Pedobacter ginsengisoli: one gene and its partner. The protein of the gene in region 1 interacts with the protein of each later gene in a pairwise test. Links are inferred from orthologs where the notes say so. Each region holds a gene or a part of one and is shown in the gene's direction. Other genes may lie near its edges.

Region 1 (8,288 bases):
CGGAGATATTGCGCTAAAGAACGAAAAACCAAGTATTCATCCTTCGGCATCAGTTAAAGATGTTATAATAGAAATTAGTCAAAACCGTTTGGGTGCTGTTGTTGTTATTGAAGGCAATGTGATTTTGGGGATAATTACTGATGGTGATATTCGTAGAATGTTGGAAAAACATTCTAATTTAGCCGACATTAAAGCTAGTGACTTAATGAACCCAAATCCGAAAAAAGTAGACAGAGAGGTTTTAGCAATGAATGCTTTGGATATGATAAAAGATAATAACATTACCCAGTTACTGGTTACAGATAATGGAACCTATTTTGGCATGATACATTTTCACGACCTTTTACAGGAAGGTATAATTTAACGAGACGCTAATATCAGATATGAATAATAACAATTATGCCTTAATAATGGCTGGTGGGGTTGGAAGCCGTTTTTGGCCCGTTAGCAGAACAGAATACCCTAAGCAATTTATTGATTTTTTTGGTGTTGGAAAAACACTTATACAAAGCACCTACGATCGTTTTTTAAAGATCTGCCCGCCAGAGAATATATTTGTAGTAACTAACGAGATATATACACATATCGTTAAAGAACAACTGCCAGATTTAAATGAAAATCAAATACTGGCAGAACCTATAATGAGAAATACAGCGCCTTGTGTTTCTTATGGATCAATGAAAATTGCTCAGATTAATCCAAATGCAACAATAGTAGTAGCACCTTCTGATCATACAATTACTAATCAGGATGCTTTTATTGCGGCTATTGAACAATCATTAAATGCAGCAGCGGAAAATGATTGCCTGATTACCCTAGGCATAAAACCTAGCAGACCTGATACCGGCTACGGCTATATTCAATATACATCTGGTACTTTAAAAACGGACGAACAGATTCATAAAGTGAAAATCTTTACTGAAAAGCCAAATTTAGATCTGGCAAAATCCTTTATTCAAAGTGGCGACTTTTTATGGAATGCCGGGATTTTTATATGGTCTGCAAAATCAATTAACAATGCTTTTTCTAAACATTTACCGGATATGTACGAGATATTTCATCAGGGAAATGATTTATATAATACACCAAGTGAAATTGAATTTATAGGAAATGCGTATTTACAATGCACCAACATTTCTATTGATTTCGGGATTATGGAAAAAGCAGACAATGTTTATGTGCTTCCTGCAGATTTTGGTTGGTCTGACCTTGGAACGTGGGCTTCTATATATGATATTGCCGAACATGATTATGTTGGTAATGCGGTAATCCCTTCAGAAAAAGTGATGATGTTTAACTCATCTAACTGCATGGTAAATGTACCAAATAATAAACTTGTGATTTTACAGGATCTGCATGACTATATTGTTGTAGAATCAAACGATACCTTATTAATTTGCCCAAGATCAGCTGAACAAAGCATAAAGCAAATTGTTGCTGATGTAAAGTCGAAATTCGGGACAAAATATATTTAACCCATTTAAAGAAGATATTCTTAGTGCAGGACTTTCACCGGCACTAAGAATTCAATACCTGAACTTTAAGCCTAAAGTGAGCGTTGTCTTATTGCCTCGTATAAAATAATACCTGCCGAAACTGATACGTTTAATGAACTGATTTCACCCATCATCGGGATTTTAGCCAAGTGATTGGCCATTCTCATAATTTCATTTGAAATCCCTTCATCCTCAGCTCCCATTACTATAGCAGTTGGAACTGTATAATCCGGAACATATATTAAATCGTCTGTTTTTTCAGTACATGCAACAACTTGTAATCCGCATTCCTGTAAAAACAATGCTGTTTTTTGCAAACTAGCGTGTCGGCATACAGGTATACTAAACAAAGCTCCGGCTGACGTTTTAATTGCATCTGCATTAATCTGAGCCGAATTTTTAGTAGGTACAATTATAGCATGAACACCTGCGCAGGCAGCAGTTCTGGCAATTGCCCCCATATTTCTTACATCTGTTATTCCATCAAGGATTAATACCAATGGTGTTTCTCCTTTTTCATAAATTAATGGAATGATATCTTCTATTTTCTGAAATGTAATAGACGAAATTACAGCAATCACTCCCTGATGATTTTTCTTCGTCATCCGGTTCAATTTTTCTACTGGAACATTATGTACAGGGGCATCAACCTCTTTTAGTAATTGCTTTAACTCCAAAATAATCTCGCCAGTTAAACCACGTTGTATATAAATGCTCTCTATATCCTTACCAGCCTTAATAGCCTCTATTACTGCACGTATACCAAATACGAACTCATTATTTTCTTTAGGTCTGGCTGACCTTCTTGAGTTTTCCATTTCTTTTAAATTGAAGCGCAAAAATAGCTCAAAAATTGCGATTAATTTAACCTAATTTGTAAGATCGATTGTTTTGCTTATCAACATATTACTGTTAGGAATTTTTTCGAATTCATGAAACTAATATAAAGATGAATGTATTTTACTTGTGGGAATGTTCATAAAGATTTTAAGAAGGGACCTAATTTTTGTCTATTTTTGTATCCATGAGCAGCGATAACGGAACACAAGGACAAGACAAGGCGAACTTTACAGCACGAAAAAATAGACTAAACAACTCTATGACTGCTATGGGGAAGATTCCGCCACAGGCTATAGACCTTGAAGAAGCTGTTCTTGGTGCATTGATGCTCGAAAAAGATGCACTATCTACCGTAATTGATATTTTAAAGCCAGAAGTGTTTTACCATGAAGGGCATAAAAAAATCTTTGAAGCAATTCAGGGGCTTTTCCAAAAATCTAAGCCTGTAGATATTTTAACTGTTACCTCTGAAATGAGATCACTGGGACAATTAGAAATGATTGGCGGTGCTTATTACATTACTAACCTTACAAACAGAGTAGCTTCGGCCGCTAATATAGAGTTCCATGCACGTATTATTTCCCAAAAATATATTCAAAGGGAACTGATCAGAATATCATCAGAGATTATTCAAAATGCCTATGAGGATACTACCGATATATTTGATTTGCTGGATCATGCTGAAAAGAACTTATTTGATATCGCTCAAAACAACTTAAGAAGAGATACTCAAAAGATGGATGAGATTGTAAAACAATCTTTAGCTACTCTGGAAGCACTTCGTGGTAAGAGCGATGGACTAACGGGTGTTCCATCCGGTTTTACTGATCTAGATCGTATTACAGGTGGATGGCAACCTTCAGATTTAGTGATTATTGCGGCTCGCCCGGCAATGGGTAAAACAGCATTCGTGCTAACCTGTGCTCGTAATGCATCTGTAGAATTTAAAAGACCTGTTGTTGTATTCTCATTAGAGATGTCGTCAGTTCAGTTGGTAAATCGTTTGATATCAGGGGAAACTGAGATAGAACAGGAAAAAATAAGGAAAGGGAATTTAGCAGAATGGGAATGGCAACAGCTGCACAGCAAGATAGGAACTTTAACAGAAGCTCCTTTATTAATAGATGATACTCCTGCTCTTAACATCTTCGAATTCAGAGCAAAATGCAGAAGGCTTAAATCTCAATACGACCTACAACTTATCATCATCGATTATTTACAGTTGATGCATGGTAAAGGAGAAGGACAAGGTGGTGGCGGTAACCGTGAGCAGGAAATTGGTAGTATATCAAGGGCTCTTAAATCAGTTGCCAAGGAACTAAATGTACCTGTACTTGCCTTATCACAATTGAGTCGTGCGGTAGAGAGTCGTCCAGGTGTTAACGGGAAACGACCAATGCTATCAGATTTGCGTGAATCTGGGTCTATTGAGCAGGATGCCGATATGGTACTATTTTTATATAGACCAGAATATTATGGTATTACTGAAGATGAACAAGGGCGTTCTCAAGCAGGTATTGGTGAAGTAATTATTGCAAAACACCGTAACGGTGAAACCGGAATTGTACCACTTCGTTTTATTGGTAAGTATGTGAAATTTGCGGATTTGGAAGAGAGCTTCTCAGCTCCTAGTTCATTCTCTATGGAAAGTCCAAGTGCTGGTATGCATCCATCACAAGATTTTGACAGGCCTGCAGGGAATGTGATCATTAAGCCATCACGTATGGACGACATGCATGATGAAGATGCTCCGTTTTAAACAGCTATTCTTTTAGCTATAGAAAGTAGCCTAACAATATACCGGCAAGAACAATAAATGGAGGACTTATTTTGGTAAAATTCAGAATAAGAAATGTTACTATTAATACTGTTATTGAAGTAAAATCCAATCCTATTGGTTGTACAAGCAGAATAAATGCAGCAATAATAAAGCCCACACTTACCGCATTTATACCTGACAGTGAATATTTAATGCGTGCTATCTTTTTAAGATCTTCCCAAAACGGAACAATAAATAATACCAGAATCAATCCTGGTAGGTTGATCCCTAAAACAGCAACTATGCCTCCTGTTATCTGTCCTGTTATTCCATAGCCAAAGTTTCTCATACTTAACGCTCCAACATAACTTGTAAATGAGAATGTAGGCCCTGGTAAAGCTTGCTGCAATGCAAAGCCGGATAGAAAGCCTGAAGAATGCAGATAATGTTTCATCTGCACAAATTCAGTAAACATAAGTGGGACAAGTACTTGCCCACCACCAAAAATAAAGATGCCGTTACGGTAAAAGTTCTCAAACAGCCTAATAGGTAAGCTAAATGGCGATGTACGGTTAATAATAGCACCCAATAGAGCCAAAAACAACAATAGACCAACAAAATAGACCAGTTTTTTACGATTTATATTTGAAAACAATTTTACCCGAATCTCACTTTCTTCTTTCGGGGCATCTAAAGCAGATGAAATCATGCCTCCTATTAAAATTGCCATAGGAAAAACGTAAGCATTTCGTAATACTAAAGTTGAAATTATAGCCGAAATAGCAAGAAATACGGACAATTGAGAAACAAGTACTCTTTTTGAAAGGTTATATGCCCCAAACGCAACTATCCCCAAAGCTATCGGCTGTATGTATTCGAGTATCTCTACGAATTTTTCTTTATGATCAATCTTTGCATAACTGATAGCTGCAAAGGTCATAACTGCTGCAGAAGGGAAAATCCAGATTATAAACGTTATTAAAGAAAGTTTTAACCCTCCTACTTTATAAGCAATACCAACCAATGTTTGAGTAGATGCAGGACCAGGCAATACCTGAGCAAGGGCATTTAGTTCAAGCAATTCCTCTTCTGTTATGTATTTAACATCCCTTACAAAATACCGCAACAATAAAGCAAGATGTGCCTGTGCACCTCCAAAAGCAGTGAATGTGAACAATATCACATTTCTGATAAACAAAAGTTGCCTCTTACTGCTCAATGTGCTATTAATTAATCATCTTCATAATCAAGCCCTGCTGCAGAATTATATGCACCCTGTAGCTCAGAAAAAGCATGCATATCTCTTTTATTTCTGGCCGCAAGCATTCCTTTTTGATATATCTCTATCCCTTCGTCGGTTTTCCCCGATTTTTCATAAAGTTTACCTAAATGATAGTACGTTCCAACGTAATCCGGGTGCTCAGCTACAAGTTTCAAATAATACTCAAATGCTTTTTCGGTATCGTTTGCTGAATTATATTCTGTAGCAAGGGCATATAAAATGAACGGATCATTAGGATCGCTCTCTAAAAAGTTTAATAGTTTGGCTAATCGGGTACTTTGCATTTTTTATCCCTGCTTTTTTAATTAGATTTGCAAAAAGACAATTTTAGCTAAAACAGCTTCATTACCTTTAAAACAAATTTATACATATGAAAATATTAGTTTGTATCAGTAATGTGCCCGACACAACAACAAAAATAACTTTTACCAACGATAATACACAATTCAATACTACAGGTGTACAATTTATTGTTAACCCTTATGATGAGATCGCCTTATCAAGAGCTATTGAACTTTGTGAAGGTGGTAAGGGTACGGTAACCGTAATAAATGTTGGAGAAAGCCAGACAGAACCTACCATACGAAAAGCCCTTGCTATTGGTGCTGATGACGCCGTAAGAATTAATGCTAGTCCAAGAGACGCTTATTTTACAGCTTATCAGATAGCAGAATATGCTAAAACTACTGAATTTGATATGATTCTTTGCGGTCGCGAATCTATAGATTATAATGGTTCTCAGGTTGCAGCAATGATTGGCGAATTCCTTGACATCCCGTCTATCTCTATCATTAAAAAATTAGATTATGATGGAACTACTGCAACAATTGACAGAGAAATTGAAGGTGGTAAAGAAGTTATTTCTGTAACCGGAAAATTCATTGCAAGCTGTGCAGAGGGAACAGCAGAGCCTAAAATACCTAATATGAGAGGTATTATGTCTGCAAGGACTAAACCTCTGGTAGTTGTTGAAGCTAAGGAAATTGAACAGGTTGCTAAAGTGCAGCAATTTGAAACCCCTGCTCCTCGTGGTGCAGTTAAACTGATTCCTGCTGAAGAGACCGCTAAATTAATCGACTTATTACATCAGGAGGCTAAAGTTATCTAACTGAAGTTCTATTTCAGAGTTTAAAAATTATTTAATAAAGATCGTATGTCAGTTTTAGTATATGTAGAACAAGTAGATGGCAAATTTAAGAAATCTGTTTTTGAAGCAGTATCTTATGCAAAAGCCATTGCAGATAAACAAGGTGGTGGTTTAACCGCTATATCTATTGGTAATGTTGATGAGAATGAACTTAAAGCATTAGGTAAATACGGAGCATCAAAAATTTTGAATGTTTCTAATGATCAACTTAAGAATTTCATAAATCAGGCCTATGCCTCAATTATTGCTGAAGCAGCTAAGAACGAGAATGCAGATGTAGTTGTTTTGTCTAACTCCTTTTCAGGAAAAGGATTAGCTCCTCGTATAGCTGTAAAGCTTAAGGCAGGATTAGTTGATGGGGCTATAGAATTACCTCAAACCGATAGCGGAAAATTTCTTGTTAAAAAGAATGCTTTCTCGGGCAAAGCTTTTGCAGTTACAGAATTAACTTCTTCAGTTAAAATTATTGCTTTAAATCCTAATGCCTTTGGCGTTAAAGAATCAGGAGTTGATGCAACTATTGAAGCGTTTAGTCCGGAAATTAAAGCAACTGATCTTACCGCTATTGTTAAAGAAATAGTAAGAGCCACCAATAAAGTTTCTTTGCCTGATGCAGAACTTGTTGTATCGGCAGGAAGAGGATTAAAAGGGCCTGAAAACTGGGGAATGATTGAAGAATTAGCTGACCTTTTAGGTGCAGCAACTGCTTGTTCTAAACCTGTTTCAGATGCTGACTGGAGACCACACTCAGAACACGTTGGACAAACTGGTATAGCTATCAGTCCAAATTTGTATATTGCTATAGGTATATCAGGTGCTATACAACATTTGGCTGGTGTTAGTTCATCGAAAGTTATTGTTGTAATCAACAAAGATCCTGAGGCACCTTTCTTTAAAGTTGCCGATTATGGAATTGTTGGTGATGCGTTTGAAGTTGTTCCGAAATTAATTGAAGCATTAAAAGCACATAAAGGTTAATTATTAAACACCATGCAAAGCCAAATTGACTTTGCATGGTGTTATTTAATATGAAAAAAGTAAAACTCGATATTGTTGGTTTATCATATAGCCAAACTCAATCAGGAGCTTATGCTCTTGTTCTTGGTGAAGTAAACGGAAGAAGACGTTTACCCATAATTATTGGTGCATTTGAAGCACAGGCTATTGCAATAGAAATTGAAAAAATGACTCCAAGCAGGCCGCTGACACATGACCTGTTCAAAACATTTGCGCAGACTTATAACATTGAAATACAGGAAGTTTTAATTTACAATCTGGTAGAGGGTGTTTTCTTTGCAAAGCTGATCTGCACGGATGGTGAAACCACCCATGAAATAGATGCCCGCACATCAGATGCCATAGCTTTAGCTGTCCGCTTTAATGCAGCAATTTACACCTATGAATTTATTCTATCCTCTGCCGGGATTGTAATTGAAGGAAATGATTTTCTTTTTCTTGAAAATATAGATGCCATTCCTAAAGAACAAGGTTCAGAAGATATTAGTACTTCTATTCCAGGAAGTAATTACAAGTCCTTAAGTATGGAAGAACTTCAGCAAAAGCTTCAGGATGCCATTGCAGAAGAAGCCTATGAAAAAGCGGCAAGAATTCGTGATGAAATAAATAAAAGAAATTCAGCATAACAATTTAAAATAGTTATATATTCATCCATAACTTTCAAAACCGACTAAACTATTATTTATGAATGTTAAGTTTCGCTTAACTCTAATGAATTTTTTGCAATTCTTTATATGGGGTTCCTGG
Region 2 (4,589 bases), 1.5 Mb from region 1 along the record:
GACCCTAAAAGAAACGAACAGTTACAAATTCTTCCGCTGCGGTTGCAGGCATATGAGCGACTAGTTGTTTTTGTGGACAGGATAAGCCCGTCAAACTTGTTGATCAGGGTGCATCAGCCTGGTATTTCTGTTGTCGACCTTCAATCGGTTTTACTTAATGAAATAAAATCAGAATATCAGCACAATATTGCCCAGCAGTTATATGTGAGTGCTTCGACCTGGGAAGTTGTTAGGAAACTTAAGGATGATACTTTAGCCATGATCAGTAATGCCGCCAGAGGATTGCCAACCGAAGCAGAAGGCGTAGATTTAAGCAGAAAGATACTGCAACATATGGCAGGTATTGCCGACAACCCTTATGATTTAACGCTAGATCTTATTAAAAAAGATATTCATTTGTTATTTTAACTATGAAAGAGAAAAGTTTTACCACCACTTCAGGTATCGAGATTAAAGAGTTATATACTACTGCGAAGCCGTTAAATGAGGCGCCAGGAGAATTTCCTTTTACCAGGGGGATCCAAAAAGATATGTATAGAGGTAGGTTATGGACCATGCGACAGTATGCAGGGTTCTCTACAGCCGAGGAGTCTAACCAGCGTTATCATTATTTACTTAAGCAGGGCACAATGGGCTTGTCGGTTGCATTTGACCTTCCTACCCAGATTGGATACGACTCAGATCATGATATGGCCGAAGGGGAGGTTGGTAAAGTTGGCGTTGCAATTGATTCATTAAAAGATATGGAAATACTGTTTGATGGAATAGAACTGCAAAAAATTACCACCTCTATGACGATTAATGCTACGGCTTCTATTTTATTGGCTATGTATATTGCACTGGCTAAAAAACAGGGAGCTGATATTAAGCAAATATCGGGTACCATACAGAACGATATTTTAAAGGAATATGCTGCCAGAGGAACTTATATCTATCCGCCAAAGCCTTCAATGAGGATTATCACTGATATTTTTGAGTATTGCAGTAAGGAAGTGCCTAAGTGGAATACAATTTCTATTTCGGGATATCACATCAGAGAGGCTGGATCAACAGCAGTTCAGGAGCTGGCCTTTACATTGGCAAATGGAAAAGCATACCTTAACGCTGCATTAGAGAAGGGATTGGATATTAATATTTTTGCCAAACGACTTTCGTTCTTTTTCAATTGTCACAATAATTTCTTTGAGGAGATAGCCAAGTTCAGGGCAGCAAGAAGAATGTGGGCAAAAATAACGAAGGAACTTGGGGCAACAGATGAGAAAGCCCAAATGCTTCGCTTTCATACACAAACAGGAGGATCTACATTAACAGCACAGCAGCCGCTTAATAATGTAATACGGGTTACAAATCAGGCCCTGGCTGCGGTGTTGGGAGGCACACAGTCTTTACACACAAACGGTTATGATGAGGCACTTTCTTTGCCTACAGAGGCAGCAGCAAAAATCGCGTTGCGCACACAACAAGTAATTGCTTTTGAAAGTGGGGTTACAGATACGGTTGACCCATTGGCAGGTTCATTTTTTGTGGAAACATTAACTGATGAAATTGAAGCAGCAGCGCAATCCTATATAGATAAAATAGATGCGATGGGCGGCTCAGTAAATGCAATAGAAAATGAGTATATTCAAAATGAAATTGCAGATGCAGCTTATCGCTATCAGGTAGAGGTTGAAGAGGCCAGCAGGATTATTGTTGGGGTAAATAAATTTGTACAGGAACAAGAAGGGATAACGGAAGTGTTTACTATAGATGAATCAATCCGTGCCATACAAACTGACAAGATAAATAAGCTAAAAGCCGAAAGAGATAACATTGCTGTTGAAAAAGCGTTGAATAACCTATTGGATGCTGCGAAAGGAACTGAGAATTTGATGCCGTACATTTTAACAGCGGTAGAGGCATATTCAACCCTTGGTGAAATAGCCAACACACTGCGTAATGTTTTTGGAGAATATTAAAAAGGATGTTAATAAATAGTTATTAACATAAAAAATTCAGGTTAAGAAGGGTAGGTTATTGCTACCTAAGCAGTTACCAAATAAATGAAAATTAAGTTTTTTTTGTTGATAATTTTTTGAATATTCGATCTCTCGAAACAGCAGTTTTTTATTGCTCGTATCGTTACTGTAAACCAACAAATTATAGAATAACAATGGAAAAAACTTGTACAGAAGTGTGGAAAAACTGTCTCCAAATCATAAAAGATAACATACCGACCCAAAGTTTCAAGACTTGGTTCGAACCGATATCAGCTTTGAAATTGGAAGGCAAAGTTTTAACCATACAAGTGCCTAGTTTGTTCTTCTATGAATGGTTGGAAGAACACTATGTAGGGCTGCTTCGTAAAACAGTTAAAAAGCAATTAGGAGATGAGGGAAGGTTAGAGTATAACATCGTTGTGGATAAATCTTCTAATACAGGATCGCCATATACCACTAACATGCCAAGTAATGGAAATGGGGCAGAGGCAAAGGTTCAATCAATGCCAATTCCTGTTTCTATAAACAAAGACATTAAGAATCCTTTTATTATTCCGGGTTTAAAGAAACTTAATGTTGATCCTCAATTGAATTCTAATTATACGTTTGAGAATTACATAGAAGGAGATTGCAACCGCTTAGCAAGATCAGCAGGTTATGCAGTAGCCGCAAAACCGGGAGGTACGTCCTTTAATCCATTAATGATTTATGGAGGAGTAGGATTAGGAAAAACACACCTTGCCCAGGCTATTGGTAATGAAATTAAACGTAACATGCCAGACAAACTGGTAATTTATGTTTCGTGTGAGAAATTCTGCCAGCAATTTGTAGATTCATTAAAGAACAATACGATCAATGATTTTGTGAATTTTTATCAGGCAATGGATGTTATCATTATGGATGACGTACATAATTTTGCAGGTAAGGAAAAAACACAGGATATATTCTTCCATATCTTTAATCATCTTCACCAATCAGGTAAACAGGTTATCTTGTCTTCAGATAAAGCGCCTAAAGACCTAGCAGGACTAGAAGAAAGATTGTTAAGCCGTTTTAAATGGGGGCTTTCTGCAGACTTGCAGATTCCTGATTTTGAAACAAGAATAGCAATTCTTAAAAAGAAAATGTATGCAGATGGGATTGAACTGCCATCTGAAGTAGTGGAATACGTAGCCCACAATATTGATAACAACGTAAGGGAACTAGAAGGTGCAATGGTTTCCCTGTTAGCACAATCAACATTGAATAAAAAAGACATCGATTTGGCATTAGCTAAGCAGATGTTGAAGAACTTTATTAAAAATACTTCCAAAGAGATCTCTATGGAATACATTCAGAAATTGGTATGTGAATATTTTGAAGTTCCTGTGGATATGGTTAAATCACAAACACGGAAACGTGAAATTGTTCAGGCCAGACAGATTTCTATGTACCTTTCCAAGAGTCATACCAAGTCATCATTAAAAACTATTGGAGCTTTCTTTGGAGGAAGAGACCATTCAACAGTAATTTATGCATGCCAGACTGTTGAAGATTTAATTGATACAGATAAGAAATTTAAGGGGTACGTACACGACATACAGAAGAAACTAAAAATGAGCTAAAACATTAAAGCTCAGTTATTAAGGCATAAAAAAAGGTTGCATCATATGTGCAACCTTTTTTATATTGCAGAATTTACTTTATAGCATCAAGCTTCATTAAGCCATAAAATAAAGCTGCCGAATGTAGGGCCTGTTCAATCTTATTGTCTTTCAGGATTTGTTTAGCCTCTTCTATAGTATATTCTTCTACACTAAGAATTTCATGTTCATCTAAATGCTGATCATGAGTTTTAACGCCTCCTTTTAATAAATAGGTGTAAGTAACATTTGTAGATGTTGCCGGATTAGGGTATAACGTAGCTATCAGCTCTGAACTTTTAAAAGAATAACCTGTTTCCTCTAGTAGTTCTCTTTTAATGGCCGTTTCAGGTAATTCATCACCATCAATAACACCGCCAGGAATCTCTAAAGAGATAATATCAGCCCCATGGCGATATTGGCGAACCAGAATTATTTTATTGTCTTCAGTTACTGCAATAGCATTAACCCAATTTGGATATTCAAGTACATAATAGTCGTCTTTTATAACTCCATTCTGTAAATCACAAGTATCCACACGTAACGTAGCCCACTTTTCCCTCACCAGATATCTGGATGAAAGTTTTTGCCATTTTTTTATTTCCATATTAGCTGTTAAGATATCGATTGACCATTTTTTGTCGGTCCAGATTAGTGATGTTTATGATGCGATGTTTTGTTTCCAGTAAGTGGTATATTAAATATAGCTTCTCGGCAAATGAATCATTCCTCGGATTAATAGCCGAAGGATCAAACTGAGAGTAAAGAAACTGGCTTAGCATTTCCAGTTTTTCAGCAGGGAATTCCTTTTCAGTTAACAGCACTTGAAATTCGGATGAATTAACGGAAAATAACTCTTGAGGGGTAATTCCAAAATTATTAACCAACGATTCTATAAGTAAATCATCTGCCTCAGCAAGCTTTCCTTCTAATTTTAAGCCCATAATTCGGGCTAAAACCTGGGCAAGTTTTTGAATTTCTGCTGTAA

What was found.
Region 2: the proteins of dnaB (region 1) and dnaA interact in binary tests that used the Escherichia coli proteins (3 or more experiments, as listed by UniProt). The link is inferred for Pedobacter ginsengisoli from one-to-one orthologs.

Annotation. Positions count from the first base shown.
Region 1 is NZ_CP024091.1:2,151,122-2,159,409, forward strand. The notes cover bases 1,887-4,807. They hold dnaB (replicative DNA helicase), read left to right. Parts: upstream 1,887-2,520; coding sequence 2,521-4,095; downstream 4,096-4,807. Other genes in these bases: rlmB (23S rRNA (guanosine(2251)-2'-O)-methyltransferase RlmB), read right to left, coding at 1,887-2,314; chrA (chromate efflux transporter), read right to left, coding at 4,112-4,807. In the rest of the region: CPT03_RS08875 (SIS domain-containing protein), read left to right, coding at 1-364; CPT03_RS08880 (mannose-1-phosphate guanylyltransferase), read left to right, coding at 384-1,475; more of rlmB, read right to left, coding at 1,547-1,886; more of chrA, read right to left, coding at 4,808-5,314; CPT03_RS08900 (tetratricopeptide repeat protein), read right to left, coding at 5,326-5,661; CPT03_RS08905 (electron transfer flavoprotein subunit beta/FixA family protein), read left to right, coding at 5,748-6,485; CPT03_RS08910 (electron transfer flavoprotein subunit alpha/FixB family protein), read left to right, coding at 6,531-7,502; CPT03_RS08915 (bifunctional nuclease family protein), read left to right, coding at 7,553-8,167; CPT03_RS08920 (nucleoside permease), read left to right, coding at 8,226-8,288. UniProt on the Escherichia coli protein: The main replicative DNA helicase, it participates in initiation and elongation during chromosome replication. Travels ahead of the DNA replisome, separating dsDNA into templates for DNA synthesis.
Region 2 is NZ_CP024091.1:3,655,905-3,660,493, reverse strand. Bases 1,462-4,367 are described here. They hold dnaA (chromosomal replication initiator protein DnaA), read left to right. Parts: upstream 1,462-2,152; coding sequence 2,153-3,583; downstream 3,584-4,367. Other genes in these bases: CPT03_RS15045 (hypothetical protein), read right to left, coding at 4,210-4,367; CPT03_RS15050 (NUDIX hydrolase), read right to left, coding at 3,657-4,208; CPT03_RS15060 (methylmalonyl-CoA mutase), read left to right, coding at 1,462-1,958. Also shown: CPT03_RS15065 (hypothetical protein), read left to right, coding at 1-408; more of CPT03_RS15060, read left to right, coding at 411-1,461; more of CPT03_RS15045, read right to left, coding at 4,368-4,589. UniProt on the Escherichia coli protein: Plays an essential in the initiation and regulation of chromosomal replication. Binds in an ATP-dependent fashion to the origin of replication (oriC) to initiate formation of the DNA replication initiation complex once per cell cycle.